Regions from separate parts of the Priestia sp. P1_B12_1 genome, predicted to be linked through region 3. Evidence: riboswitches for the same ligand, from Rfam matches in the RefSeq annotation. Region 3 holds a riboswitch; each other region holds the start of a gene.
What was found. Region 3 has a riboswitch for S-adenosylmethionine ahead of mtnK (S-methyl-5-thioribose kinase). Riboswitches for the same ligand answer to the same signal wherever they lie in the genome.
Positions count from the first base shown of each region.

Region 1: it holds a riboswitch for S-adenosylmethionine, as region 3 does, so the genes downstream of both, AC1D0Y_RS00960 (hypothetical protein) here and mtnK (S-methyl-5-thioribose kinase) in region 3, are expected to answer to the same signal.
Region 2: it holds a riboswitch for S-adenosylmethionine, as region 3 does, so the genes downstream of both, AC1D0Y_RS19010 (phosphoadenylyl-sulfate reductase) here and mtnK (S-methyl-5-thioribose kinase) in region 3, are expected to answer to the same signal.

Region 1 is NZ_JBFTZR010000001.1:170,101-180,153, reverse strand. Features, by position in the region: gene AC1D0Y_RS00995 (metallophosphoesterase) at 1-502, shown strand, start outside; gene AC1D0Y_RS00990 (GtrA family protein) at 661-1,083, shown strand; gene AC1D0Y_RS00985 (DUF6044 family protein) at 1,121-2,806, shown strand; gene AC1D0Y_RS00980 (glycosyltransferase family 2 protein) at 2,819-3,808, shown strand; gene AC1D0Y_RS00975 (hypothetical protein) at 3,917-4,357, shown strand; gene AC1D0Y_RS00970 (GNAT family N-acetyltransferase) at 4,438-4,884, shown strand; gene AC1D0Y_RS00965 (hypothetical protein) at 4,897-5,193, opposite strand; SAM riboswitch class I at 5,315-5,416, shown strand; gene AC1D0Y_RS00960 (hypothetical protein) at 5,486-5,824, shown strand; gene AC1D0Y_RS00955 (DUF1540 domain-containing protein) at 5,925-6,083, shown strand; gene alaP (alanine permease AlaP) at 6,400-7,803, shown strand; gene AC1D0Y_RS00945 (TerD family protein) at 7,874-9,967, opposite strand.
Region 2 is NZ_JBFTZR010000005.1:359,443-369,495, forward strand. Features, by position in the region: gene AC1D0Y_RS18975 (Na+/H+ antiporter subunit A) at 1-1,127, opposite strand, end outside; gene AC1D0Y_RS18980 (hypothetical protein) at 1,341-1,589, shown strand; gene AC1D0Y_RS18985 (glucose-6-phosphate isomerase) at 1,835-3,184, shown strand; gene AC1D0Y_RS18990 (YugN-like family protein) at 3,539-3,943, shown strand; gene AC1D0Y_RS18995 (potassium channel family protein) at 3,953-4,741, opposite strand; gene AC1D0Y_RS19000 (VOC family protein) at 4,809-5,192, opposite strand; gene cdaS (sporulation-specific diadenylate cyclase CdaS) at 5,290-5,916, opposite strand; SAM riboswitch class I at 6,229-6,331, shown strand; gene AC1D0Y_RS19010 (phosphoadenylyl-sulfate reductase) at 6,586-7,299, shown strand; gene AC1D0Y_RS19015 (inorganic phosphate transporter) at 7,319-8,398, shown strand; gene sat (sulfate adenylyltransferase) at 8,451-9,602, shown strand; gene cysC (adenylyl-sulfate kinase) at 9,615-10,053, shown strand, end outside.
Region 3 is NZ_JBFTZR010000002.1:645,037-655,089, forward strand. Features, by position in the region: gene AC1D0Y_RS08725 (LutB/LldF family L-lactate oxidation iron-sulfur protein) at 1-1,271, shown strand, start outside; gene AC1D0Y_RS08730 (LutC/YkgG family protein) at 1,249-1,962, shown strand; gene AC1D0Y_RS08735 (PAS domain S-box protein) at 2,392-4,548, shown strand; gene AC1D0Y_RS08740 (methylated-DNA--[protein]-cysteine S-methyltransferase) at 4,568-5,071, shown strand; gene AC1D0Y_RS08745 (hypothetical protein) at 5,072-5,236, opposite strand; gene mtnA (S-methyl-5-thioribose-1-phosphate isomerase) at 5,372-6,430, opposite strand; gene mtnK (S-methyl-5-thioribose kinase) at 6,466-7,638, opposite strand; SAM riboswitch class I at 7,774-7,924, opposite strand; gene AC1D0Y_RS08760 (carbon-nitrogen family hydrolase) at 8,016-8,798, opposite strand; gene AC1D0Y_RS08765 (pyridoxal phosphate-dependent aminotransferase) at 8,911-10,053, shown strand, end outside.

The DNA of each region.
Region 1 (10,053 bases), on a different contig from region 3:
TGAACTTCCTCCTGGCTACCGAGATGTGAGTCAAGGTCTTCTTGTAGAGGTTTATAATCGAAAAGTAGTCGTTAAAAGGCGGGATTTTCACGCAAATAAGTGGACGGGAGAAGCGTGGGAAATTAACATACCTGCAGATGCAAAAAAGTTTCACTACACGAATGAACGAGATTTAGTAAAACCGATTTTTCTTCCAAGCTCTACTATTTCTGTTATACAAGAAAAAGCTTCATCAAATCAGCTTTATATCCAGTTTACGCAAGCTGTGGATAATCTGATGGTTCACTCTTATCGCATTACCGTCAAAAATAAAGAAACTGGAGAAGTGGTCAAAACATATAATGCATTTTCTCAATATTACAGCGATCCTGTTCCGGATGTTCTAAGTCTTCCATTATCGGGTTTGGAGCCCCATACTGCGTATCAAATAGAAGTAGCGGCAGTGGATGCGTTTGACAATCAAAGCGACCAAAAATTAATCATTGAAGGCTCTACTAAATAGCTAAAAGAATCCCGATTTTTATTGATTCTTTTAGCTTTTTTTCATCTGTTTTTAATGTTATTTTCATTAGATTTTTAAGTGGAGTTGCTACACTGAAACTGTATTTAAAGTCATAATATGTAATTTTCATGAAAGTATTAAAATCAAAAGGAGTTTGTATGAAAGGATCTTTTGTACGTTTTTTAGTAGTAGGGCTGGTCAATACAGCAGTAGGTCTTTCCATTATGTATGTGCTGCTTCATATGTTTCATCACTACTGGGCAGCAACGTTTATCGGAAACGCAGCAGGAGCAGTCGTCAGCTACGTGTTAAATCGAATATTTACGTTTAAAAGCGGAGTTCATTTATCTACAAGCATACTGCGTTTTATTTTGGTTATTGGCGTTTGCTACGGCTTGTCTTACTATATTGGACTGCAGTTCTCCAGCTGGTTGTTGCATCAACTTCCTGCTGCTGTGCATCCGTTCAAAAAAGATGTCGGTATATTAATCGGAACAGGTCTGTATACGCTTTTAAATTATACGGGTCAAAAATACTTTGTATTTAATGCAAAAAAAGAAGCAGTCGTTGTACACGATTAACTTTTAGTAATTATGAAATGGAAATAGGTGTTAACAGATGAAGAAAGAAACAGCTATGAATAAAGAAAAAACATTGCTTATTATCGCTTTCCTTTTACTGCTTGCGTATGTATCCCCTATGTTTTTGCTCGGGGAAAACTCACATATACGCGTGCATGACAATTTAGACTCAAATATTACGTGGTATAAAGTTCTGCATCGAAGCGGAGAGCTGTTTGGCTCCAGTCATGCCGTATTGCCTCAAATCATTAACGGATTGCCGAGGAATACGTTTGGAACAGAATTCAGCGGTATTCAGTGGCTGTATGGTTTGTTTCCTACCATGCTGGCGTACAGCCTCAGCCAAACGATTACGCGTGTATTTGCTTTAATTGGAATGTATTTATTATTAAAAAAGCACTTCATTAAAAGCGAGGATGCTTATGCGATTCGAGTGCTTGTATCACTTGCTTTTGCACTTACGCCTTTTTGGCCTTCGGGCATGCTGAGTACATTAGGACAGCCGCTGGCGCTGTGGGCATTTTTAACCATTCGAAACCGCGAAGGAACGTGGAAGGAATGGCTTACACTTTTACTGCTTCCGTTTTACTCGAGCTTTGTGCTAGGATTTTTCTTCTTTTTAGCGGCGATGGGGCTGCTATGGCTAAGAGATGCGGTGAAAAAACGAACGTGGAATATTCCTTTTTTAAACAGTATTGCAGCGATGACCGCTGTCTTTCTGCTCATTGAATACCGGCTTGTTGATTCTCTTTTATTTCCAGAGGCCCCGACGAGTCGAAATGAATTTTTAAGCTCTACTCTAAGCTTTGGACATTCCGTTCGCCTTGCTTTTAAGAACTACACGCTTGGGCATACGCATGTAATGACGCTTCATACTTTTGTCATTTTGCCGCTTTCTTTTATTGTACTGTGGATTGTTGCTCGGAATCAGAAAGGAAAGCTTGAAAAAACGTTTTTGCAGTTATTTATTCTTAATCTACTACTGTCGATTTGGTATGCGTTTTGGTTTTATAAAGGATGGGAGCCGCTAAAAGAAAAATATCAGCTTTTTAATACATTTAACTTTGCTAGATTTCATTTTTTACGCCCGCTCATTATTTATTTGATGTTTGCCGTTGGGGGCTATGTTTTATGGAAAAGGGGCAAGGCGTGGAAAAAGTTTGTGTGGGTGTGTTTGGTTTTACAGCTGCTTGTGTTGTTTATAGCGAATCCTGAACTTTATTATCGCTACAATCACGAGCCGTCAGTCAAAGAATTTTATGCTGTCCATCAATTCGATGAAATCAGCAGATATATAGGGAAACCTCAATCATCTTATCGGGTAGCAAGCATTGGGCTTCATCCATCAATTGCTCAGTATAACGGCTTTTATACGCTAGATACGTATAACAACTTCTATCCGTTAACGTATAAACATGAGTTTCGCAAAATCATTGCCAAAGAGCTTGATAAAAATAAAAAGTTAGAAAGTTACTATGATCACTGGGGCAACCGCTGCTATGTGTTTGTTAGCGAGCTAGGGAAAAAATATGATTACCGAAAAGACTCAACGAAAAAAATCCGTCATTTGCAGCTTAATATCAGCCAATTTAAAAAAATGGGCGGTCGCTATATCTTTTCAGCTGTGCCAATCGAAAATGCTGAAAGTGACGGTTTGCACTTTTTAAAAGCGTTTAACGATAAACAGTCCGCTTGGAAAGTGTATGTATATGAAGCAAAGTAAGGGGGCAATAACATGAACAGACCTATTTTAACAATTGTTGTTCCATGTTACAACGAAGAAGAAGTATTCACAGAAACATCTTTTCAATTAACTACTGTAATAAAAGAACTGATAAATGAACGTCTTGTATCAAGTGAAAGTACCATTTTATTTGTAGACGATGGAAGCAAAGACAGCACGTGGTCGCTTATTGAAAAAGAAAGCTGCAGCAATTTGTTTGTAAAAGGGTTAAAGCTAGCGCGGAATGTAGGACATCAAAATGCTTTGCTGGCAGGACTAGAAGCAGCCCATAAGCAATCTGACTGCGTCATTTCCATTGACGCAGATTTGCAAGATGATATCAGCGTTATTCGTACTTTTGTAGAGAAATATTGGCTCGGGTATGAAGTCGTATATGGTGTTCGAGACAGCAGAGAAACCGATACATTTTTTAAACGAACCACGGCAGTAGGGTTTTACCGTTTTATGAATAGGCTAGGAATTCAGCTCGTTCAAAATCACGCCGATTTTCGTCTCATGAGCAAACGTGCTCTTGGTGAACTTATGAAATATAAAGAAGGCAACGTCTTTTTACGAGGCCTTGTACCATTAGTAGGATTTCGCTCCACGGAAGTCACATATGACCGCAAAGAACGGACAGCGGGCGAATCAAAATATCCCCTAAAGAAAATGCTTGCTTTTGCATTCGACGGGATTACATCTTTTAGCGTAGCGCCGATACGCTTATTGACGCTGCTTGGAGGAGCTTCTTTTCTCTTTAGTATTGCGTTTGGTATTTATGCGCTGCTTCAAAAATATTTAGATCATACGCAAATCGGCTGGACGTCTCTTATTTTATCGATTTGGCTTGTAGGCGGCCTGCAGCTAATGGGAATGGGTCTTGTGGGAGAATATATTGGCAAGATTTTTAACGAAGTGAAACAGCGTCCTAAATATGCGATTGAAAGAGATTTATATACAAAACACTCATTAGACAAACAAAAAGATTTGCTTATGCATTAATTTAAGAAGCTTCTCCTAAATGGAGAGGCTTTTTTGTTAAAGCGTTTATCATAATTTTTAAGTGAACAGGAAATGCTACTACTAAAATTTCTAAGGAGATCAGAATCTATGAAAAGACTATTTTATACAGTCAGCACTTTTTGTTTTGTTTGGCTTGCTTTTGCAGCCATTCATGTCAGCGCTCTTTCGATTGAGAAGCTTCCAATGAAGAAATCATCTGAACAATGGTCGGTTGAACTCACAAAAGCGAGCATGACGGGAGATAATCAGCTAAAGTGGAAAAATAACGTCTATCATACATATGGATTAACCGTTGAAAACATTGGAAAAGACGTAGAGCGCGTGCAGGTCCAAGCTTTTCGGCACGAAGGAAAAAATAAGGCGAAATACAGCTTGTTTTCTCCTATTGAACGGTCTAACTTAAGCAAAAGCGGTCAGCGTTTTCGCTATGCGAATTTTGCAGTTCCTGGAAAAGCGGCAGGTTTAGACATTATGATTAACTGGACGGACGAACAAGGTAGTCATCAAGAGCATTTTGAATTTAAATAAAAGTCTTCGCTTAGGCGAAGACTTTTTTTGCAGGAATTTATCCTCGTATGTGGAAAACGAACACGAAAGGAGAGATCGTAATGATTGCAAAAGCTACTGAAGAAGAAATACAAGAAATTCGGAAAAAATCTGCTGATGCGCTGTTTGAAGGAACAATGAAGCAGTTTCATCCGTCAGCAGAGCGCGTAAATGAACTAGTTGGTAGTGCCCTTGAAAAAGGCTGTTATTATTTAGTTTCAAGACAAGAAAATAAACTCGCAGGCTGGGTTCTTATCGGCCCATCTGCCGACTTCTTTTCAAAAGAAGAAATTGGCTTTATCTACGAATTATATGTTGTACCGGAATACCGCGGGCAAGGTCTAGCCAAGCCATTAATGCAAAAAGCAATTGATGAATTGTCTATCAAAGGATACCCTGAAATCAGACTCAGCGTTCATGCTGGGAATTTTGCACAGCATGTGTATCGTGAACTTGGCTTTGTAGATAAACAAATATCAATGAGCTTCCAAGTGGCAAAACGTCCGTAACGTTGATGAATGTCAGCGAGTCCATAAAACATAAGATGTTATACATGCGATGAGGTTCGGTAATGAAAGTAAAAGTAAATAAGTAGCCCAAACGGAACCTTTATCTAGTACTTCAACGGCTCCTCCACCTGTATTGTCTGAGGAGGGGGGATCTTCAAGCGCGTTCATAATCAAAGCCGCCGCTGCTAAAATAATCCCTCCAATACTTCCGGTTGTTTTGACAATTGCAATATGGAAAGTAGATGAAAAAGCAATAGTAAGAAGCAGCAGCAGGCTTCCCAAAAAAGCAGATAACAGATATCGTTTCATGTGCTCACCATCCTTTATGAAAGCATACCATATTTTACTTCTTTTTTCTTTTTATTGAAAAGCTATTGACATAACCTACAAAACATATTAGAATAGTCAGAAATAATTTAAAAACGAAATATTCTTATCTAGAGAGGTGGAGGGACTGGCCCTTTGAAGCCTCAGCAACCACAATTATTGAATGGTGCTAATTCCAGCATAGCCTAGCTCTGACAGATAAGGAGAGGAATCTTTTTCTATGATGAAACCCTCTTCTTAGGAAGAAAAATTTCGTGTAGAAAAGGTGATGACATTGAACAATAGACAAACAGCGTTAAGCACTGATGATTATTTAGATCTATACTTATTAGCCAAAGAAATAAAAGACGAAACGTGGCAACAGGAAATTTTAGCTGCGCTAAAAACGCAGCAAAATCGTTCATTTGAAGACAAACAATCCGCCCTCGTTCAAGAGATATGGGAAGATTTTAAACAGTTAAATGAAGATATTTCTTTTACGTATCGCTTGATTCAAGAAGAGCCAACTAACGAACAATTTCAGGCTAAATTAAGCCGCTTGAGAGAACGGCGGATCACGCTGAGCCGTGAGTTATATTTAGCTAAAAAACAGTATGTTGAACACACGCAATAAAAAGATCCGCTTGAGAAACAAGCTGTTTTTTTGCGTGTGAATGTTAGAAGCGCCATATTTCGGGTAGTAAATAGATAAGACAAGCAAAGGAGGGATAACAGTGGCCCAAGGTGTATTATGTGAAGTGAATGAGTGCATGTATTGGAAATCGGGGAACAAATGCAGTGCAGAGTCCATTTACGTTGTGAGTCCTGAAAGTAGTCACCATGTTTCTGATATGGAAGAACCTGGCTGTAAAACTTTTGAACCCGCGAGATAAATGCTAGTTTTTATAAAAAAGCATAAAATGAACGATGCGCTGACGGAGTTGAGTCGGCGTTTTTCTATTTTTTGAAAATACTATTACTTAAGTGCAATAATAAATACATAGTAAAAAAGCAGTGCCTATGTCTAATTGTGCGTTTAAACAAAATGATAAGATAATTTTTTTGTTTTTCGACAAAAGAAAAGTGAGAGAAAGGTGATAAAATACAAATATACAGCCTAGCTGTCTTTTAGCACAAACTTATATGAAAGCGCTAACAAAAAGGCTGTGTTCATCTCGTTTTGACAGATTGGAAAAAGGGGAGACGTTTATGCAGGGGAAAACTCAGGGGAAAGAATTGAAACGCGGGTTAGAAGAAAGGCATGTGACGCTGATGTCCTTAGGAGCAGCCATAGGGGTAGGGCTGTTTCTTGGATCTGCATCTGCTATTAAATTAGCAGGGCCAGGAATATTATTGGCGTACGGATTTAGCGGAATGATTATGTTTTTTATTATGAGAGCACTTGGAGAAATGGCGATTCAAAAACCTGTTGCAGGTTCATTCAGCAAGTACGCACGCGACTATTTAGGGCCGCTTGCTGGTTATTTAACAGGTTGGAACTACTGGTTTTTATGGGTTGTAACATGTATGGCTGAAATTACAGCCGTTGGTATTTATATGGGATATTGGTATCCAGATGTACCAAACTGGATTTGGGCGTTATCGGCGCTTGTCATCATGACAACGGTTAACTTCTTAGCTGTTAAGGCATATGGTGAACTGGAATTTTGGTTTGCACTTATTAAAATTTTAGCGATTGTGTTAATGATTGCCGTTGGATTATTAATGATTGTGTTTGGAATCGGCAACGGCGGCGTTGCGACTGGTATTAAAAATTTGTGGGACAACGGCGGACTGTTCCCGAACGGATTCAAAGGTATTTTGCTGTCGCTGCAAATGGTCATGTTTGCGTATTTAGGAATTGAAATGATCGGCGTTACCGCGGGAGAAGTGAAAAATCCGGAAAAATCTCTAGCAAGAGCGATTGATTCTGTCTTTTGGCGTATTCTGATTTTCTACGTCGGTGCGTTATTTGTCATTATGTCGATTTATCCGTGGCAAGAGATTGGTTCACAGGGAAGCCCGTTTGTATTAACATTTGAAAAAATCGGCATTCCAGCGGCGGCTGGTATCATTAACTTTGTTGTACTAACAGCAGCTCTTTCTTCTTGTAACAGCGGTATTTTTAGTACAGGCCGTATGCTGTTTAACTTAGCAGAACACGGAGAAGCGCCAAAAGGATACGGCCAGCTTACAAAAGGCGGCGTACCGGGAAAAGCTGTTTTAGCATCAGCGGGTGCGCTATTAGTCGGAGTAGCGTTAAACTACATTGTGCCTGCCAAGGTATTTACGTGGGTAACAAGCATTGCAACATTCGGTGCGATTTGGACATGGGGAATTATTTTGCTTTCTCAAATTAAGTATCGCAAAACGTTAAAAACAGGTGAAGAGGCAAAGCTGAAATATAAAATGCCTTTATTTCCATTAACATCTTATGTGTCACTTGCATTCCTAGCGCTGGTGGTGGTTCTCATGGCATATAATCCAGATACAAGAATTGCAGTTGTCATCGGACCATTATGGTTTATCGGTCTTATTATCGCGTACTATGCAAAAGGATTCCACAAACGAAGTCAAGGTTCAGCTGGGACTGAGCAAAAGCTAGTGAAATAAAAGAAAAGACCTCTTTCTTGGAAAGAGGTCTTTTCTTTTATTTTATTTGTTCTTAATTTCCTATAAATAATTAGTTTAGGTAGGTTTCAATAATTGTTTCAATATCATAAGGAGTAATACCTTCATCAAGCGAATAAATAGTGTCAGCTTTTTGTTTGTCATAGACAAGTGTTCCTCTAGCTTGTGCGTGAAATGAAAAAAGATCATAAAGCGTTGGCTTCAAAAGCTTTGTCATGGCTTTTCCCATAAGAGAGACAGATCCATTGTTTTGTTCAAGATTATTTTGAAATTCAACATGATGATGCAGTGAAATATCCGTCCAGATTAATTTTCGCTCTTGTAAATCAAAAATTAAAGGGATGGAAATGGTGGAATCACTAGCAAGATCTACTTTATTTTGTACGGTAGAAGGTTCGAATATTTCGCCGGACTCTACGTGCTGTCTCATCATCCATCCTCCAAAGCATTCAGGGAGCATAACAAAAGGTTGAATGGAAAATGAATAAACGTTCATTAATACATAACGGCCGCCTTTTTTTAGAACAGTAGGGATATGCAAGTCAATAAATTCACATGCTCCCTTAGGGGCAGATGTAATATCTCCGCTGTGGAAAGCTTTGAAGCTTTTTGAAGATAAGTTTGTATAGGAAATATGCTCTTTATACAGCCAGTTTTCATCGTAAATTCCGGCAGATAAATCAATATCTACATTACCAGTGTGTTCACCATTTACAAAGCCTTCTTTCCACCAAATGAAAAAACGAAGCGTGTCGCCTTCAGGTATTGTTAATTTACTGCCGCGGCTAATCGTTTTTAACGTTTTACTGCTTGAACGCTGTGAAAATGGTATAGTTTGTTCATGCAAACGTTCATCAACCCATACATTTCCAAGAGGTGGCAGCTTGGCAAAACGGTCATGTAAAGCATCTTTGCATGCATTTATTACACCTTCACAAAGATCCTTACGAAGAGAAGGTAAGGGATTATCAAGCGCCATTACTTTGGACACATTCCCTTTAGGAAACACTACGCGCATATCTTGTTTATGATGTCGATGCTTCATATGAGAATAGAGCTGAAGCAGTACTGGCGTAGAGACATGATGAGCGACCGTTGCAAATGCTGTAATAATAGAAGCTGCTTCTTGTTCCCCAGTAGATAAGCGCAGTAAATGGTCAATTCGTCTAGCAAAGTCACCTGGACGTTTTTCTAAAAGTGAAACTGCTTTTGAGACGTCTTTTTGCTCGAGTGCTTTCTCTACTTTACTATAGAAGGTCAATGGTTTTTTATGATTTCGAACAGCATCGAATCCTTTAGCAGCGCGAGGAAATCGATGTTTGTATTCCCCAGGATGTAAAATTTCACCTAAACGAATCCACTTTACTTTATAGCGAAACATATCTTCTTCTATGTTTGAAGTGCTTTCTAGCAGCTGCAACAAGCTTCGACGCTCAAAACGACTAAACTTCTTAAATAAAGTGGGTGATGAAAGGCTAATATCTCCATCAGATAAAGCGGTTGCCAAACGTAAAACGTCTGTTGCTGTTTTAAAATAAGAAGACAAGACATCAATAGGTAGTTTTTTTGTTTTAATTAAAACTGAGCTAACAAATGCACCATTTTCTTTTTGAGGAATGACTTCTGGAAGTAGGTCTAATGCATGTAAATGGACAAGCGACCATTCAATGTCTGCTCGATCCGTTTGCGATAATGAGGTATTGGCACCAATTAATTGACTCATCATAAGGCCGAATTCTTCATCTGTTCCGAGGTCAATAATCCGCAAATCTGTAGTATCTAACAGTGGTAAAACATCTTGTTTTTCACTGTTTGGTAAAATCCCACTCAGATAGTGAACCACGGCATTTATGTATAGTTCTGCTTCCGACGCTTGCATGACTTCGTTTGGAAAGTTAGGATACATCGGTTTATATTTGACATGAGCGCCAACAAGTCTTTTTAAAGATAAGAGAAGCTGCTCATAAAAAGACATAAATTCGTAGAACGAAAGAGTGAGTAACCGATCAATTAAAGAAGCTGAAGCTGTAAATCCTAATGCCTCAATGTTTTTTAACATGGAAGCTACATAAGCAGGAGCTAATATATCTGATCCTTGATTTATAATTACTTTAGATTGTCTTCTTAAAAAAATATCGTTTTTCATTCAAACACCACCATGTATGATTTGCACAGAAAAAGCCAGGCGCTGTGCTTCCTGACTTTGAATATATGTATAGTTAGGTTAATGGA
Region 2 (10,053 bases), on a different contig from region 3:
CCGCCTAACTTTCTAATGTCACGCGTGCCTGTTTCATGATCGACAATCCCTACTACCATAAACAAGCTGCCTTTGAAGGTAGCGTGGTTAATCAAATGGAAGACCGCCGCAGTAAGAGCTACTAAGTAGATATTATCGTCTAAAAAATCATAGTGAATAGCTGCGCTACCTACTCCTATAAGTGACATAATCATCCCGAGCTGACTAATGGTTGAAAAAGCTAAAATCCCTTTCAGGTCTTGTTGCTTTACTGCTGAAAATGAGCCCCAAAACAGTGTAATTAGTCCTATAATTGAAATAGCAAAAAACCAAGTGGCGCTTATAGCAAAAACAGGGCTAAGTCTTGCTAAAAGATAAATGCCCGCTTTTACCATTGTGGCTGAATGAAGGTATGCACTCACTGGGGTTGGAGCTTCCATTGCATCTGGCAGCCAAATATGAAAAGGAAACTGAGCAGATTTTGTAAAGGCCCCTAATAAAATGAGGACTAGAGCTGGAATGAATAGATGACTTGATGTGACTACATCTACGTTTGAGATAATTTCGCGTATGCTGAAAGTACCTGTCATGACGTATAAAAGCACAATTCCTGCTAATAGGGAAAGTCCTCCGAATACGGTAATGAGCATAGATTTTAAGGCTCCGTATTGAGATTTCTCTCGTTTATACCAATAACCAATCAATAAAAAAGATGAAAGGCTTGTTAATTCCCAAAAGCTGTAAAGGCTCATTAGGTTGTCTGATAATACAACTCCTAGCATCGACCCCATAAAAAGAAGCAAATAGACATAAAACGAATGCAGTGCTTCTTTTGTCTTAGAAAGATAATAAATGGAGTAAAGAATAACAAGTGTCCCAATTCCGGTGATTAATAGAGAAAACAGAAGACCAAGTCCATCCACATAGGCATCAAAGTTAATGCCCAGACTAGGTATCCATTTCATTGAATGTAGATATGTTTCCCCCTTAGAAACACCACTGATATATTGTGTGAAATAAATGAACAACACAAGTGGAAGAGGTAAAACAAACCATCCTGTATGAATACGCTGGAATTTCCTATACAGAAGGGGAACAAAAAAGGCTAATAAAAAAGGCGATAAAATCACCAAGTGCAACCACGACAAAAGACAAACCTCCTTGCGATATTCAATTCTGTAACCGATTATATAATAATTTAATTATGCATGCATCCATGCTATTTCTTAGTATCAGCGGATTTTTCAAACCTTATTAAATAAATAGAAACTCGTCACAAAATCCATAAAAAAAAACATAAAAAATTTTTTGAACGTATAAAAATCACTCGAAATTGTCACTCTAAGAGTGAGGTGATGGAAATGTATAGGAAACAAATAGCCATCAGTTTTCTCATTTTTACCGCATTATGTATGAGCGGATTTGTGCTGAATAATCACTTGGAAATGAAAGAAGAAAACAGGATGCTACTCACTTCTAAAAACCAAGCTGAAAATTCCATATCAATAGACTCTTCCCTTTTAAAAGCCTCTTATAAACCGAGACAATATGTGAAAATAGGTGAAATGAACTATATTACACCACCCGATAAGCAAATAAAAAACGATTGAAGACCACTCTTTAGTCGTTTTTCATTTGCTTATTATTTGCGTAATCGTGCATGAATTACGTCCTGTAATCAAAGAACATTAGTTGACTTCACAACTGAATTTATCGTTAAATAAAAGGGTACATACAATGATTGCAGTTTCAACAAACTATAATGATTGTTTCAAATTGTAAGTGGATTCACTTGAATTCAGCTAACAGTTTCGATAAAGTGAAAAATAAAGATATTTTAATGGAGGAACAAACTATGACACATGTTCGTTTTGATTATTCAAACGCGTTATCATTTTTTGGTGAACATGAACTTACATACTTACGTGATGCCGTGAAAGTAGCTCACCATTCAATTCATGAGAAAACAGGTGCTGGAAATGACTTTTTAGGATGGGTCGACCTTCCTACGGAGTATGACAAAGAAGAATTTGCACGCATTCAAAAAAGTGCAGAAAAAATTAAATCTGATTCAGATGTATTAATTGTTATCGGTATTGGAGGATCTTACTTAGGTGCTCGTGCTGCTATTGAAATGCTTCAGCATTCATTCTATAACACATTATCAAAAGAACAGCGTAAAACTCCGCAAGTTATTTTTGCTGGTAACAACATCAGCTCAACATACATGAAAGACTTAATGGATGTTTTACAAGATAAAGATTTCTCTATTAATGTTATTTCAAAATCTGGTACAACAACAGAACCAGCGATTGCTTTCCGTATCTTCCGTAAATTATTAGAAGAGAAATATGGCAAAGAAGAAGCACGCAAGCGTATTTATGCAACAACAGATAAAGCGCGCGGCGCATTAAAAACATTAGCGGACGAAGAAGGCTATGAAACATTTGTTATTCCAGATGATGTAGGCGGCCGTTATTCAGTATTAACAGCGGTTGGCTTATTACCAATTGCCGCTGCGGGTCTTGATATCGAACAAATGATGAAAGGGGCAGCTGATGCTCAAGAAGCATTCTCATCATCAGAGCTAGAAGAGAACCCAGCTTATCAATATGCTGTAGCTCGTAATGTGCTTTATAATAAAGGAAAAACAATTGAAATGCTGATTAACTATGAGCCAGCTCTTCAATACTTTGCTGAGTGGTGGAAACAGTTATTTGGCGAAAGTGAAGGAAAAGACCAAAAAGGTATTTACCCTTCATCTGCTAACTTCTCAACGGATCTTCATTCTTTAGGTCAATATGTACAAGAAGGTCGTCGTGATATTTTTGAAACAATTGTACAAGTTCAAGATTCTCGTCATGAGCTAACAATTGAAGAAGATGCAGCGGACTTAGATGGATTAAATTACTTAGCTGGTGAAACAGTTGACTTTGTAAATAAAAAAGCGTTCCAAGGTACAATGCTTGCTCACACAGATGGAGGCGTTCCAAACTTAGTTGTGAACATTCCTGCGCTAGATGAGTATACGTTCGGATATGTTGTATATTTCTTCGAAAAAGCATGTGCAATCAGCGGCTATTTATTAGGCGTAAACCCATTCGATCAGCCGGGAGTAGAAGCATACAAAGTAAATATGTTTGCTCTTCTTGGAAAACCTGGTTTTGAAGAGAAAAAAGCAGAATTAGAAAAGCGTTTGAAATAAGTAAAAAGAGGGCGGTACAAAAGTATTTTAGCCCAAGTGAAAAACGAACCATTGATCAACATGTTTGATTAGTGGTTCGTTTTTTTTGTTATAGTGAATATAGTTTCATCTGTTTAGGTCCTTCTAACAGTTGATTGGAGCGCAAGTGACGAGGAGGCTCAGCGCCCGCCCGCGGAAAGCGAAGCCTCGTACGGACATCAACTGCGGTGTCACAAGCGATTTATACGAGCTGCTTTATCCAGTTTGTTCGTCTTTAGGTTGGATTCATTTAGTTATGTCTCAACCTCTTTTTTGCTTTTGAGATAAAGGATAAAACGCTGGAAAAAGGACATGTTAAAACAGAGGAGGGATAACATGATTGAATTATCTTCAAGATTAGAGGGAACATTATTCAAGCTTTACGAATTAGAAAAAACGCTTAAGCCGCTTGGGTATAACATTGGAGGGAATTGGGATTACGACCATGGTTCATTCGACTATAAGATGAATGATGAAGTCGGCTATCAGTTTTTACGTATCCCGTTTACAGCTACGAACGGAGAACTGGATTCTAAAGGAACAACCGTACAGATTGGGACGCCATTTTTACTTTCACATAAATATCAAATTGGTCTAGATGACGATGTTCACAATGGAAATGCGAGTGCTTCATTTAATCAGTTTGCAGAACCCCAAGACGCAGACGCTTCATTTCCAGAAAAGTATATCAGCTTAGGAGAAGAGCTAATTAGAGAGGCAGAAGATGCGCTGCTTCAGTAATTGAAGGAACTATTCTTTTTTTAAACTCTCTAATTTTTTCACAAAAATATGTTCGTACATGACTTGACTAATCAACTCATTTGTTTTAATCATTTCATTCACCCCCAAATTTTGTGCATTTTGAATATGCTTTTTTGTTAACAGTTCAACGATGCTGTAAATAGAAGGGTTCAATCCTTGCAGAGCGACTAACGTAACAATAGTATTCATGTCTGCATATTCTTCTGTCTTATGCTGATCGGCAGTAATCAGCACTTTTTTTGCGTACCGAGCGTTGGCAAGTTCTAATACTTCATAATGAGAAGGACTTCCTTTAATAAAATGAACGCGATCACAAATCATGGGATTTTTAGTCAGAGAGTCGTCGATAAGAACAATGTCTTCTTTATGAAATGCGTCGCGATAAGACTCTAACACGAGTTTGGCGCGCTCATTCCACCCAACAACGATGAAGTGATCTTTTCCATAAAATTTTAAATTTCCTTCCAAATAAGCGCTCTCAGCGGAAACAGCAATTTTAGAAAGCGTAACAAAATAAGTGGTAATAAATCCCGTTCCGATCAGGACTAAAATAATTGCAGCTAACCTTCCAATCGTAGTGGTCGGAGCAAAATCACCGTACCCTATAGTAGAAATTGTAATAATAACCCACCAAATTCCTTCAAATACATTTCCAAACGTTTGCGGCTCTAGGAAATGTATAAGCATGCCAAAAAGTAGAACAAGGCAGCCGATAATAAAAAGAAGCCGCACTAAAATAGAACGACGGAAAAGTCGAAATAATAGCCATTCCATCATAAAAAAACCTCCAGTGATTAGTCATAGCCACAGTATGACCATTTTTCACTGAAGGTATAAGATATCTTTATCTTTTTACTTCGTAATATTCAATCCATTCTTTGTCTGGACCGTAGAAAAATAAGTATCTTGCTCCATTTGGCAAAGTTACAATGTTTTCTTCCACAAATGAAACACCTGCTGATTTTAAACGCTCAAACTCCTCTTCAATTCCGTCTACCGCCAGCGCAAAATGATGAACTTTACCTTCGTTAGGTAAGCTTGAGTTATACCCTTGAATTAACTCTACGATTACATTGCCTTCTAAACCTAGAAAAGCTAGCTTCAAAGACGGATCGGTATGTGGCAGTGTTTCGATAAGCTCTAATCCCACTTTTTGCGTATAGAACTCAATAGATTCTTCTATATCCTTTACTTGAACGCCTACATGTTCAAATTTTAAAATTGCCATATGCATCACCCGTATCTATAGTATGTAAAAACTATGAAATATATTAAAGAGAAAGGATATAGAAGTCAAGATGGGGCTGCTTATCAGGAAAGGGCTCTTAAATCATATTTTTGCTGGAGTGAATAGGGTAGAGGCTTCCATCAAGAGCAAACGAAATTTTGCCTGTTTCTTCAGATACAACTAAAATTAATGCATCCGATTTTTCCGACATTCCAATGGCTGCACGGTGACGTGTTCCCAATTTTTTGGTCGTTGAAATAATAGACGAGAGAGGTAAAACATTAGCAGCTGAGATAAGCTGATTATTTCTAATTAGGACGGCTCCGTCATGTAAGGGTGTCCCTGGGTAGAACAGTGTCTCAACTAGCGTAGCGCTGACAGGAGCTTGAATAGGCATTCCCTTTTGAATAAGAGGGTCTACATTTTGTTCCCGTTCAATGACAATTAAAGCGCCGTGACGTTTCTCAGAAAGGTTATGAATAGCTAAGGACAGAGCAGCATATTCAAATGTATAAGGCGATAGATAATGACGCAAGTAATAAGAGGCGGCCGTAGCTTGAACATCTTGAAATAACCTTCTCATCTCCTCAAAATCACATAGGATACAATGATCACTCGTATCTAAATGTTTAATTAAATTAGAGGCTTCAGTTGAAATTTGCTGTAAATATGTTCGCACATTATTTTTAATTGTATCGTCTAATTGAAAGGAATGTCTCTCCATCTTATATAGCTCCTATCTGTCAGTCAGTGTTATCTGTAATGTGTGCTAATGTGGGTGAATTATCCGTAAAGCTTATAAATCCCTTATTAATTTTATAGAGAGGTGTTGTGTTTTATTTAGGAAGAGAATATAAAAAGTTGAGGAAAAAGAAAGCGTTTTATAAACTGATATGTTCACGTTTGGTTTAAATTTACATATGTTGTTTTAAATAAAAGTATAGATATTTCTGTGAATTTAAAGTATAGTTTTCTTATCGGATATATGATTTTTAATGTTGACAAATATTCTAAATATGCTAAAATTTTTAAAAAATGCTTATCAAGAGTGGTGGAGGGATCTGGCCCGCTGAACCCCGGCAACCTGCTTAGCAAGGTGCTAATTCCAGCAAAGTGTGTATCATTTTGAAAGATAAGGTAAAAATTTATTGCCTACCCAGTCTTTCAATATGGAAGACTTTTTATTTTGATATAGCGCAAGCGATAATTTAAGGAGGGACATCAATCACTGTAACCCCCGACTTAAAACAAATCTTTGAGCACGTCGAAGAAAAGTAAGAATTAAATAGTTTCGCTGACTAGACACACTAGAGGCGGTTTTATCCAATTCTAGTGGGTAAAACCGTCTTTTTTTATTGGATAACGCGGATAACTAAGAATTGGAGTGAAGAAAATGGCAGACTTATATACGTACGAAAACTGGAGTGATACATTTCCAGAGTTCGACAGTGAAGATGAAACAAAAGGAGCCCTTTCAGCATTGCAGTGGGCGTATGATACCTACGGAGATTCAATTATTTACGCATCAAGCTTTGGTATTGAAGGGATTGTGTTAATTGATTTAATTTCAAAAGTGAAAAAAGATGCTGAAATTGTCTTTTTAGATACGGGCGTTCATTTTAAAGAAACATATGAAGTGATTGATGCAATTAAAGAACGCTTTCCTGATTTGCGTATTCATATAAAAAAACCGGATTTAACGCTTGCAGAACAAGCTGAGAAACATGGAGATGAGCTTTGGAAGAGTCAGCCTAACCTATGCTGTCAAATTCGAAAAATCATCCCATTAAGGGAATCTCTTGCTCCTTATGATGCGTGGATTTCTGGTTTGAGACGCGAGCAGTCTGAATCTCGTGCCAACACGAATTATTTTAATAAAGATGAGAAATTCAAGAAAGTTAAAGTCTGCCCGTTAATTCATTGGTCTTGGAAAGAAGTTTGGCGCTATGTGTATAAGCATGATTTACCATATAACAAACTTCATGATCAAGGCTACCCAAGCATCGGCTGTGAGCCTTGTACCGCACCTGCCTACAATGTAGACGATTTACGTTCAGGAAGATGGGCAGGTACACAAAAAGTTGAATGCGGATTACACGAATCTTAAATACGAAAGAGCTGAATAAATGATGCTTTTATATGTTGCCTTTATCATTGCGCTTTTTTTTGCAATGAATATCGGGGCAAGCGGTGCAGCAGCAGCTATGGGCGTTTCATACGGCTCCGGTGCGATTAAAAAGCGAAGAGTAGCCTTGTTCATCTGTGCTGTAGGTATTGTGCTCGGAGCCATTATCGGAGGCGGCGAGGTGGTAAAAACCATCAGTTCAGGTATCATACCTGAAAAATTGCTGTCAGTAGAATTAGTTATTATCATTCTGGCTGCTGCAACGCTGTCACTCTTTTTCGCGAATTTAATTGGTATCCCTCTATCAACAAGTGAAGTAACGGTTGGTTCAGTTGTTGGAGTAGGAGTAGCTTATCAATCTCTGTATGTGGAAAAACTTTTAGTTGTCATGTCTTTTTGGATTATTGTTCCGCTGGTTTCATTTGTCATTGCTTTTTTGATTGGAAAAGTGATAAAACGCAGAGCGCATAAAAAAGAAGCAGAGGGAAAGTGGAAAAGAGTTTTAACGATTTTAGTTATAGCCACGGGATTCTTTGAAGCCTTCTCAGCTGGAATGAATAACGTGGCAAATGCTGTCGGTCCTCTAGTAGGAGCTGGATTAATGGATGCCACAACGGGTGTCATAGCAGGAGGACTGGCTGTGGCGCTCGGAGCTCTTTTACTAGGCGGCCGAGTTATTGAAACAAACGGAAAAAAAATTACTCGCTATTCTGTAGGAGAAGGGTGCATTATCTCGGGTACTGGTGCTTCTCTTGTTACAGCAGCTTCACTTTTTGGTTTGCCAGTACCGCTTACACAGGTCACTACGTCTTCTATTATTGGAATAGGAGCAGCGAAAACGGGATTCACGAAAGAACAGCGTGAAGTGGTCATTCAAATGTTAAAGGTTTGGGTGGTATCCCCCGTATTTTCACTCGTAATCTCATATGTTCTTGTGAAATTAGTACTTGAAAGCGACTTATATTCATTTGTGGTGCTAGCTAGCGGCTGCATTGCCACAGCAGGTGTTCTAAGCTTAGCTAGAGCGACTAGAAGAAAAAGAGCAAACTTGCAGTCGGAAAAAGAAAAAATGACTGCGTGATTCAAGTGCTTTTTATTATATTGTGTTAATTATTTAAGGAGGATTTTACAAAATGACAACAATTCAAGCACACGGTGGAGAATTAATTAATTTATATCAACCAACATATGACTACACTTCACTAACAAAAGAAATCGAAGTAGATAACATGGCTCTAAGTGATTTAGAACTAATTGGAATTGGTGCTTACAGCCCAATTACAGGATTTTTAGGAGAAAAAGATTATCAATCAGTTGTTGAAAATATGCGTTTAGCAGATGGAACAGTATGGAGTATTCCTATCACTCTTCCTGTAACAGAAGAGCAAGCTAAAGAATTAAACATTGGCGACAAAGTAAAGCTTGTTCAAAACGGCGTAACGTATGGTGTTTTAGAAGTCTCTGAAGTATATACGCCTAATAAAGAAAAAGAAGCGGAAAATGTGTACCGCACAGCAGAACTTGCTCATCCTGGCGTGAAAAAAATGATGGAACGCCCAAATGTATACGTAGCAGGTCCAATCGTACTTGTAGAACGTACACCTAAAACGCGTTTTGAAAAGTATTACCTAGATCCAACTGAAACAAGAGCAGCATTTGAAGAACGCGGTTGGAAAACGGTTGTTGGATTCCAAACTCGTAACCCTGTTCACCGTGCGCACGAATATATTCAAAAAACGGCATTAGAAATTGTAGACGGCCTGTTCTTAAATCCTCTTGTAGGAGAAACAAAGTCAGATGATATCCCAGCAGATATCCGTATGGAAAGTTATGAAGTACTTTTAGAGAACTATTATCCTAGCGATCGTGTAGCTTTAGCAGTTTTCCCTGCTGCGATGCGTTATGCTGGACCTAGAGAAGCGATTTTTCATGCAATGGTTCGAAAAAACTTTGGATGCACGCATTTCATTGTAGGCCGTGATCACGCTGGTGTTGGTGACTACTACGGAACATATGATGCACAGAAAATCTTCAGTAACTTTACAGCAGATGAATTAGGAATTACACCTTTATTCTTTGAACACAGCTTCTACTGCAAGAAGTGTGAATCGATGGCATCAACGAAAACATGCCCTCACAGCAAGGAAGATCATATGATTCTATCTGGAACAAAGGTACGTGAAATGCTTCGTAACGGAGAAGTGCCACCAAGCACATTCAGCCGTAAAGAAGTAATTGAAGTGTTAATTAAAGGATTAGCAAAACAAAAAGTATCTTCAAAATAAGGAGCGGTTGAAGTGAGCAAATCAACAAACATTACGTGGCATGATGCTGGAATTACAAAAGAGGAAAGACGCGAGCAAAATAATCATCACAGTTTTGTATTATGGTTTACAGGTCTTTCGGGTTCAGGTAAATCTACCGTAGCAAACGCAGTGGCAAAGGCGCTTTTTGATAAAAATATTCGCAACTATGTATTAGATGGTGACAATGTTCGTTTCGGCTTAAATAAGAATCTAGGGTTTTCTGCTGAAGATCGTACAGAAAATATTCGCCGTATCGGTGAGGTTTCTAAGCTATTTGTAGACAGCGGTCAAGTGGTACTAACAGCATTTATCTCTCCATTCCAAGAGGACCGCGCTCAAGTGCGTGAGATCTTAGAGGGAAATGAATTTTTGGAAGTATACGTGGAGTGTCCGTTAGAAGAGTGTGAAAAAAGAGATCCAAAAGGGCTTT
Region 3 (10,053 bases):
AAATTCGTCAGCATACGCTTGAAAACTTAGATTACTATTTAGAACAGCTGACAGATAATGTAGCTAAACGCGGAGGCCACGTTTTTTTCGCTCAAACAGCTGAAGAAGCGAATGAGTACATAAAAAATGTAGCGAAGCAAAAGCAGGCAAAGAAAGTGGTTAAATCCAAGTCAATGGTTACAGAAGAAATTCATATGAACGCTGCTTTAGAGGAACTAGGCTGTGAAGTTATTGAAACGGACTTAGGAGAATATATCCTGCAAGTAGATGATCACGATCCGCCTTCTCATATCGTAGCTCCTGCACTTCATAAAAATAAAGAACAAATTAGAGATGTATTTCAGGAAAAGCTTTCGTATAAAAAAACAGAAAAACCTGAAGAACTAGCTCTTCATGCCCGGGAAATGCTGAGAAAAGAATTTTTATCAGCAGATATTGGCATCACGGGATGTAATTTTGCGATTGCAGAATCTGGATCTATTTCACTTGTAACCAATGAAGGAAATGCAAGGTTAACAACTGCCCTTCCTAAAACGCAAATTACGGTTATGGGAATGGAAAGAATTGTGCCAACGTTTGAAGAGTTTGAAGTGTTGGTAAGCCTGTTAACTAGAAGTGCAGTAGGTCAGCGGCTCACAAGTTATGTAACAGCGCTTACAGGGCCTAGACTTCCAGGGGAAGTAGACGGACCGGAAGAATTTCACCTAGTGATTGTAGATAACGGGCGATCTGCGATTTTAGGAACTGAGTTTCAATCTGTTTTACAGTGTATTCGCTGTGCGGCATGTGTGAATGTATGTCCCGTGTATCGCCATATTGGAGGGCATTCATATGGATCTATTTATTCAGGTCCGATTGGAGCTGTATTATCTCCTTTGCTTGGAGGCTATGAAGACTACAAAGAGCTTCCCTATGCATCAACGCTATGCGCAGCCTGTACAGATGCCTGTCCGGTCAAAATTCCGCTGCATGAGCTATTACACAAGCATCGTCAGCGAATTGTCGAAAAAGAAGGAAAAGCACCTATTTCGGAAAAGCTGGCGATGAAAGCATTTGGCTTGGGAGCAGCTTCTTCTTCTCTATATACAGTGGGCGCTAAAGTAGCACCGGCAGCTCTTACGCCTTTTATGTCAGGAAGCAGTATTTCCAAAGGACCTGGTCCATTAAAAGCGTGGACGGAAAGCAGAGAGTTTCCGGCACCTACAAAAGAGCGCTTACGAGATTGGTTTGATAAAAGGAGTGATGATGATGAACGGAAGCATTCAAAATAGAGACAGTTTTTTAGACAATGTTGCTGCTAATCTTAAGCGAAACAGGCGAACAAGCGGCGTAGTAAAGCCACAATGGAAGCACGCTCCTCAGCATGAGGTCTACCGCAGCTATTCGCCGGATCAATTAAAGAAAGAGCTTGAAAACCATTGCGAACGTATTCATACTCGCTATGTAGAAACATCATCACAACACTTGCCAGCTGTCCTTGAGGAAGCCGTAGCGAACTATGGAAATGGTCTTGTGAGCACGTGGGATGATCCTAGATTTTCCGAATATGGATTGAATCTGCTGATGGAGAAATGGGAAACAAGCAGTAGCCTTCATGTATGGAATTCTGCAAAAGGCGATGAGAATATTACACTAGCTGAACAAGCAAACGTCGGCATTACCTTCAGTGATTTGACGTTAGCGGAATCTGGAACAGTTGTTTTGTTCAGCAGCGCTGAAAAAGGACGATCGGTCAGTTTGCTGCCCGCCACTTATATTGCAATCATTCCTCAAAGCTCAATTGTTCCTCGCATGACACAAGCCGCTGAAATGATTCATGAAAAAGTAGAGCGAGGAGAAACGATTGCTTCTTGCATTAACTTTATTACGGGACCGAGCAATTCAGCCGATATTGAAATGAATTTAGTCGTTGGCGTGCATGGACCTATTCAAGCCACTTATATTGTAGTGAATGATCGATGAGGCTGGGACAAACGTATTTTAGCCGAAGTGAAAAACGAACCGTGAATCAACATGTTTGATTCACGGTTCGTTTTCTTTGTTATGTTGAGCATAGGTTTTAGCTGTTTCATTCCTTCTAGCAGTGGATTGGAGGGCAAGGCAAAGACTCCTGCGGAAAGCGAAGTCTTGCACGGAAATCAACTGCGGTGTCACAAGCGGTTCAGCTAGCTCATGCATCTCATTTATTCGTCTTTAGATTGGATTCATTTTGTTATGTCTCAGCCTCTTTTATTCATGCTCCATTTCTAAATAGCGGGATAATGTGAAGAAATGTCGCATTTTGAATAAACGTGCCTAATTTTAAAAAGGTAAAAAGCAAATCTTGTAGAATATTAAGTCTATAGATAAAAGGTGGGGAAATGGGAAGTGCAAAAGAAAGGAGCAATGAGCATGTCACCACATAGAGAATTAACATCTGAAGCTGCGCAAAAGCAGCAAGATGAATTACAGCAGCTACGAGCTATTTTTAATGACGTATTAGATGCCATTGTCGTATTTGATGAGTATTTTCAAGTTATAAATGCAAATGAATCAGCCTGCGGGCTGTTTGAAAAAACAAAGGATGAGCTATTAACGTATCAAATGAAAGATTTTCTGATGTATTTTCCGTATGACATGATTGAAGCATATTATCCAGCACTTTTAGAAGAAAGCTATTTCAAATATGAAGGCGCGATGACGCTTCGAAGCGGCATGATGAAGCATGTTGAATTTACTTCACACAAACATAGTCACATGTCGGGCATTATTGTGTGTACATTTCGGGATATTACGCAGCACAAAATGATGGAAAATGAACGGTTTATTAGTCATCATATGTTTATGGATGTATTTAATGAAGCGGTAGACGGAATTGTCATTTTTGATCGAACGGGTCAGCTTATCGACGCGAACCCTTCATTTTGCGAACGATTAAATTATACAAGAGCACAGCTTCTAACCAAAACATTAGAAGAGCTTGTAGAACCTACTTATCATTATAAGGTGAAAAAATTATGGAGAACTCTGCATCAAGAAGGAAAGACAAGCGGCGAGCTACCGATCAGGCTCGAAAATGGAGACGTTACTTTTTTTGAATTTACCACAACGGCTAATATATACAGTCAATACTATATGTCCATTATGAGAGACGTGACGGAAAAACGGCTGATGGAGCAGCAGCTGTTGAGAAGCGAAAAAAATTTCAGGGCTATTTTTGAAAATGCGATTGAAGCGATCTTGATTTGGAGAGATGATGGTGAAATCTTGAACGCTAATCTTGCTTCTTCGCGTACATTTGAGCTGCCGTTAAACAAATTAATTGGAAGCAATTTGTATACGTTTATCGATACAAAAAGCTTTAGTGCGTTAAAGGTGCTCCAAACGTTTCAAACAAAAGGAGAAATTCGCAATCAGCTTCCTTTTTACATGCCAAATGGAGAAATCAAGCAGTTGGAATTCACAGGGAAAAAAGGCATTATAGAAGGAGACCATTTAACGATTTTTCGAAACATCAGTGAACGTACAAAAATCGAACAGGAGCTTCGAAATAACGAAGAGAAATTCAGACAGATTTTTAATGGTTCGATCGATGGGTTAGTTTTATGGGACGGCAAGCGAAATATTATTGATGTAAATTCTTCTCTTTGTGATATTCTAGAACTCAGCAAAGAGGAGATTTGTGCGCACTCCATGGAGGATTTTATTTCTTCAGCGAATTTAGATGCGGTCATTGAGCATAAAGAAACGATTGAGCAAAAAGGGGAAGCTGAAGGAGAGATTACGTACGTTACGGGGAACGAAAAAGTTAAAAATATCGAATTTTCCACGAAAAAAGATATCTTGCCAGGTCTATATATGACGCTTTTACGAGACGTAACGGAACGAAATCAAATGCAGGAGCAGATTCGAAAATCGGATACGCTTCAAGTAGTCGGACAGTTAGCAGCTGGGATTGCGCATGAAATCCGCAACCCAATGACAGCTTTAAAAGGGTTTGTTCAGCTGTTAGAAAGCAGCATTCAAGAAGATCATTCTCTTTATTTTGATATTATTAAATCCGAATTAAAAAGAATTGAAACCATTATTACAGAGTTTCTAGTACTCGCTAAGCCACAGGCAGTAAAGTTTGAAAAGAAAAATCTAGATGCGGTTGTGAAAGAAACGATCGATTTATTAAATGCTCAGGCGCTTTTAGAAAATATTCAGTTTGAACTAAGTGTGTCCCCTCAGCTGCCAATGGTATACTGCGAGCCGAACCAAATTAAGCAAGTACTAATAAATGTCATTAAAAATGCAATTGAAGTCACGTCAAACGGAGGAAAAATTTTTGTTGATGTCTCCTCTACAGAGCCGCACTACGTGACGGTCTCCATTCGAGATCAAGGAGACGGAATGCCCGAAGAGCGCATCAAGCGCTTAGGAGAACCATTTTATACGACAAAAGAAAAAGGAACGGGACTCGGTTTGATGGTCTCATATAAAATTATCGAAGAACATAAAGGGCGCATTGAAGTGGAAAGCAAAATAGGAGAAGGCACAGCTTTTCATGTTATTCTTCCAGCCTAAATAGAAAGGATAAGCAAGTATGTACTATGGAGAAATGAATTTATTTTCTGATTTGAAAATTTATATTGTAGCCTCGGAAAAAGGGGTTCAACATATTTGGTTTGATAGCGATGATCATAATGAGCAGCTTAAAAAACTTGTCCATGACGAGGATTATCACCATGTGAAAGAAGCGAAGCGACAGCTGCAGGATTATGCTGAAGGGCGCACGCTAACATTTGATTTGCCTTTGGATATAAAAGGAACAGACTTCCAAAAAGAAGTGTGGTTAACGCTTGAACATATACCTTATGGACAAACGTGGTCTTACAGTGAGGTAGCGGAGTCTGTTAATCGCTCTAAAGCCGTAAGAGCTGTGGGACAAGCGAATCGTCGAAATCCACTGCCTATTATTTTGCCTTGTCATCGTGTGATTGGCAAAAATGGAGCTTTAACAGGTTATGCAGGCTCGCAAACTCATATAAAAGAGAAGCTATTAATGCTTGAAAGAAATGTAGCAAAAGGTGCTCTGGAGTTAAAATAACTATTCACCGTCCAATTTCCAGCCTTCTCCTTGCACGAAAACACCGTCAATTTGCTGAGGAGAAGGGAGGGAATTTAGTTCTTCATCTTTGGATAAATCGAATAGCTGATATTGCTGCTTACGATTCAGCGCTTTGTTTTTATCCGTTTTTTGCTCTGAACTCATATTTACTCTCCCCCTTATTCAAAAGAAATCCCCTATAATATATGTAGAAAAAGAAGAGAGTACTGTTACAATTGTGTTACAAATGCAGGTGGAAATCAGTGCTCAATAAAAAAAGCCGCATAGCAGCGGCTTTTTTTATTGAGCAGATTGCAGCAAAACGTTTTGAATGGATTCAAAAGACGGGGCATGGATAATTCCATGCTCTGTAATAATGGCCGTAATCAGTTCGCTTGGCGTCACATCAAAAGCTGGATTGTACACAGAGATTCCGTCTGGAGCAATTTGCGTATCCCCAATGTGTGTTACTTCTTTAGGTGAACGTTCTTCAATAGGAATGCTGCTGCCGTCTTGAATAGATAAATCAAATGTGGACTGCGGCGCTGCTACGTAAAATGGAATACCGAATGCTTTCGCTAAAAGAGCAAGTCCATATGTTCCAATTTTGTTAGCCGTATCGCCATTTGCTGCAATGCGGTCAGCACCTACAATAATCCCATTAATTCCTTTTGTTTTAATGGTATGAGCGGCCATATTATCCGTAATCAGCGTAACGTCCACTCCCGACTGCTGAAGTTCCCATGCTGTTAAGCGAGAACCTTGAAGAACGGGTCTTGTTTCGCAGGCAAATACTTCAAGCGGAATATCGCGCTGCTTAGACAAGTGAAAAGGTGCTAAGGCTGTTCCATAATAAGCTGTAGCAATTGAACCAGCATTACATATTGTCATGATTTTATCTTTCTTTTTAAATAAAGAAAGAGCATAATCTCCAATTCGGTAGCACGTTTCTTCATCTTCTACTTGAATTTGAATAGCTTCATGAACAACTTTTGTTTTAGCTTCATTAACGGACGAAGCGGATTCAGCGCTTTTCGCTACGCGCTCCAATGCCCAAAATAAATTGACGGCAGTAGGGCGTGAACTAGCTAAATACTGTTGATCAAGAGCTAGCTTTTTGTTAAATTCCTTGACTGAATCTGTGTCATAGCTAAGCGCAGAAAGAGCAAGACCAAAAGCCGCCGTAATGCCAATTGCAGGGGCTCCGCGTACTTTCAAGGTAGTGATAGCATCCCATACGTCTTTAATGGTTTGCAGCTTAATATATTCAACTTTGCCAGGAAGCTGCTGCTGATCTAATAAAGTAATATATGATTCATTCCATTCCACTGAGCGCGGAAGTGATAGTGTATTTGTCATGCTGATACCGATCCTTTCATTGTGTACATTATTCGTTATCGAAGTAAATGTTCAAATTCATTTGGTGAAACGTCTTGTTGGTGCAGAAGCAAATAGCGTCCAATTTTTAACGCAGTACGTTTAGCGTTAATTTTTCTTTCCTCTGAAGAAATTTCGTCTAAGTCCGCCACGTGAGCTAAGCCAATCGTACGTCGAATGATTTCACATCCTGCATATCCAACAGCATCTTGCCACGTTTGCGTTAAAATTTCATGTAATAAGCGCTCATCTTTAGCGAAAGGTTCAGTGCTTTCAGAATGCCAAAGCGCAGTAAAGGTATCTTTGAATACGTTCCATGTGTTCGTAATGTGTGCAAATAACGGTTCGCGATTTGTTTCTCGAGAAAGAGCATTTAAAAATAAATTCGCAACAAATTGTCCTAAATCGAATCCAAACGGACCGTAGAAAGCAAACTCTGGATCAATCACTTTCGTTTCTTGACTGCTAGCAAAGATGCTGCCTGTATGTAAATCACCATGGATTAGCGTTTGCGCATTTGTTAAAAATTTATATTTTAATTTTGCTGCTTGTAGCTTTACATCACTATCATTCCACAATTCTTCTACATCAGGACGCAGCGCTTTTTCAAATTCATTTGTATCAATATCAAAAAAAGGATCTGTAAAAACTAAATCTTCCGTAATATTGCATAAGTCAGGGTTGCTGTACTTAACAACTTCTTCTTTTTTATCCTGAGGCTTTAAGGCGAAATCAGACGTTTTGAACGCAATATGTCCTAAAAAAGAACCGATATGCTGTGAGAGCAGAGGATAACTTTCACCTTGAATAAGTCCGGCACGAGAAATCGTTAAATGAGACAGATCTTCCATGACCGTAACAGCAAGCGTTTCATCGTGGTAATAAACAGCGGGAACAAGTTCTGGCGTAAATGCACCGAATTGCTTGAGCGCATTGCTTTCAATTGTGGCACGGTTCAAGGATAGAGGCCAGCTTTCGCCTACAACTTTTGCATAGGGAAGTGCTTGTTTGACGATAATGGATTTATTCGTTTGATCATTTATGATGTGAAAGACGAGATTTAAGTTACCGTCACCAATTTCACGGGCAGTCAGTGCTTCTGTAGCATCAAAAAGACCTAGCTTTTTCACAAGTTTGATTGCTGAAATTTCTGTTAAAGGCTGATACTTCTCTGTTTTTGTTGTTGACATCGGAATCCCTCCATAGTTTATTAAACTGATTCGTTTACTAAGTTAATAGGTTTAAGAATATATGGAGGCTTTTATAATTTTAGAAAATATAAAAGCCTCTTTCGTTGGAAAGAGGCTTGATTGTAGTGTTCAAACCTCTTATCTGCCAGAAAAAATTACTTTCTGTTGGAATTAGCACCGTGCCTTTGTAAAACATGTTTTACGGGTGTGATCCATCTTAGGATGGAATGACGGTCGGTTGCTGGGCTTCACAGGGCCAAATCCCTCAGCCAACTCTTGATAAGAGTACGATTACTTATTCAATTTTGATTTGTTTGAATATTTTATGATATCTGGTGAAAATCGTATCATGCAAAAAAACGGCTGTCAATACATAATTAATAAAATTCTGTACGGCGATCTGTAAAGACAGGAATTTGTTTACGAATTTCTTTTACAAGTTCCAGGTTAACGTCAGCACTTAAAAGTTCTTCGCTATCGCCAGCTTCAGCGATTATTTCTCCCCACGGATCGATGACTAAGGAATGTCCGGCAAATGTGTTATTAGGATCTTGGCCTACACGATTACACGCGATTACATAGCATTGATTTTCGATTGCACGGCTAATGAGCAGGGCTTTCCAGTGGGCAAGTCTTGGAGCCGGCCACTGAGCGACAACAAACAAGACTTCTGCTCCGCTGCTAGTATGAACCCGTATCCATTCTGGAAAACGAATATCGTAACAAATAACTCCTGCGCACAGTGACTGTTCAAGTGTAAAAAGATTTTTTGTTGTTCCTGCTTCTAAATACAGGTGTTCATCCATTAATTTAAATAAGTGCAGTTTACTGTATTGTGATACTTCACGACCTTTTCGGTCAAAAATATACATCGTATTCGTGACACCTTGCTCTGTTTTTTTCGCAATCGAACCTGCCACAATATTTACTTCGTTTGTTTTAGCAAACTGAGAGATTAATTGCTTGGCTTGCTGCCCTTCATCATCTGCAATTTCGTCTAGCCGAGTCAAATCATAAGCTGTATCCCATAGCTCAGGAAGCACAAGGATATCAGGGTTTTCTTTCAGGGCTTCCGTCATTTTTTGTTCGATATATTTTCGGTTTTTAGTTGGGTTTCCAAACGCAATATCAAGCTGTAAACACGTAATTTTTACACTCACTTTATCATCCGTCCTTTTTTTAGTAGTTGAAAAAAATGACTTTACAAGTTGAGTATTACAATATATTATTTGTGACTAGAATTTCAAGAATTTTTTGAGAAGGTGTGCGATGATGAAACAATTTGAGCAATCGGAACTATTAAAAAGTTTACCAAAACAATTTTTTGCATCACTTGTAGGCAAGGTAGGAAAAGTAATGGCCCAAGGGCACGACGTTATTAACTTAGGGCAGGGAAATCCCGATCAGCCTACTCCTTCACATATTGTAGAAACACTGCAAAAAGCAAGTGCTAATCCTATGAATCATAAATATTCTCCATTTCGGGGGCACCAGTTTTTAAAAGAGGCCGTTGTGACTTTTTATAAACGAGAATATGGCGTTGATGTGGATCCTGAAAAAGAAGTAGCTATTTTGTTTGGCGGGAAAGGTGGACTTGTAGAAATCCCGCAGTGCTTATTAAACCCTGGAGATACGGTGCTGGTTCCCGATCCTGGATATCCTGATTACTGGTCTGGAGTAGAGCTTGCAAAGGCAAAGATGGAAGTGATGCCGCTCACGGCTGAAAATCATTTTCTACCCGTATACGAAGAGATAAGTGAACGTGCTAAAGAACAGGCAAAGCTCATGTTTTTAAACTATCCGAATAATCCTACTGGTGCAGTAGCAACGGCAGAATTTTTTGAAGACACCGTGGCGTTTGCTGCCAAGCACGATATTTGTGTGGTACACGACTTTGCCTACGGAGCAATTGGATTTAATGGTAAAAAGCCAATCAGTTTTTTACAGACTCCTGGTGCAAAAGAGACGGGAATTGAAATTTATACTCTTTCTAAAACGTATAACATGGCGGGATGGCGAGTTGGATTTGCTGTAGGAAATGCAAGTGTTGTAGAAGCTATTAATCTTCTTCAAGATCATATGTATGTCAGTCTCTTTGGGGCGGTTCAAGAGGCAGCAGCCGCAGCTCTGTTAGAATCTCAACAATGTGTGAATGATTTAGTTAAGCGCTATGAATCTAGACGCAATACCTTTATTCAAGGGCTTCGAGAAATTGGTTGGGATGTTACATCTCCAGCGGGCTCCTTTTTTGCATGGCTAAAAGTTCCTGAAGGATATACTTCTGAACAGTTTTCAGATTTACTTCTTGAAAAAGCTCACGTTGTAGTGGCGCCTGGAGTAGGCTTTGGAACATATGGTGAAGGCTATGTGCGCGTAGGACTGCTGACGGATGAAGAGCGTATGAGAGAAGCCGTA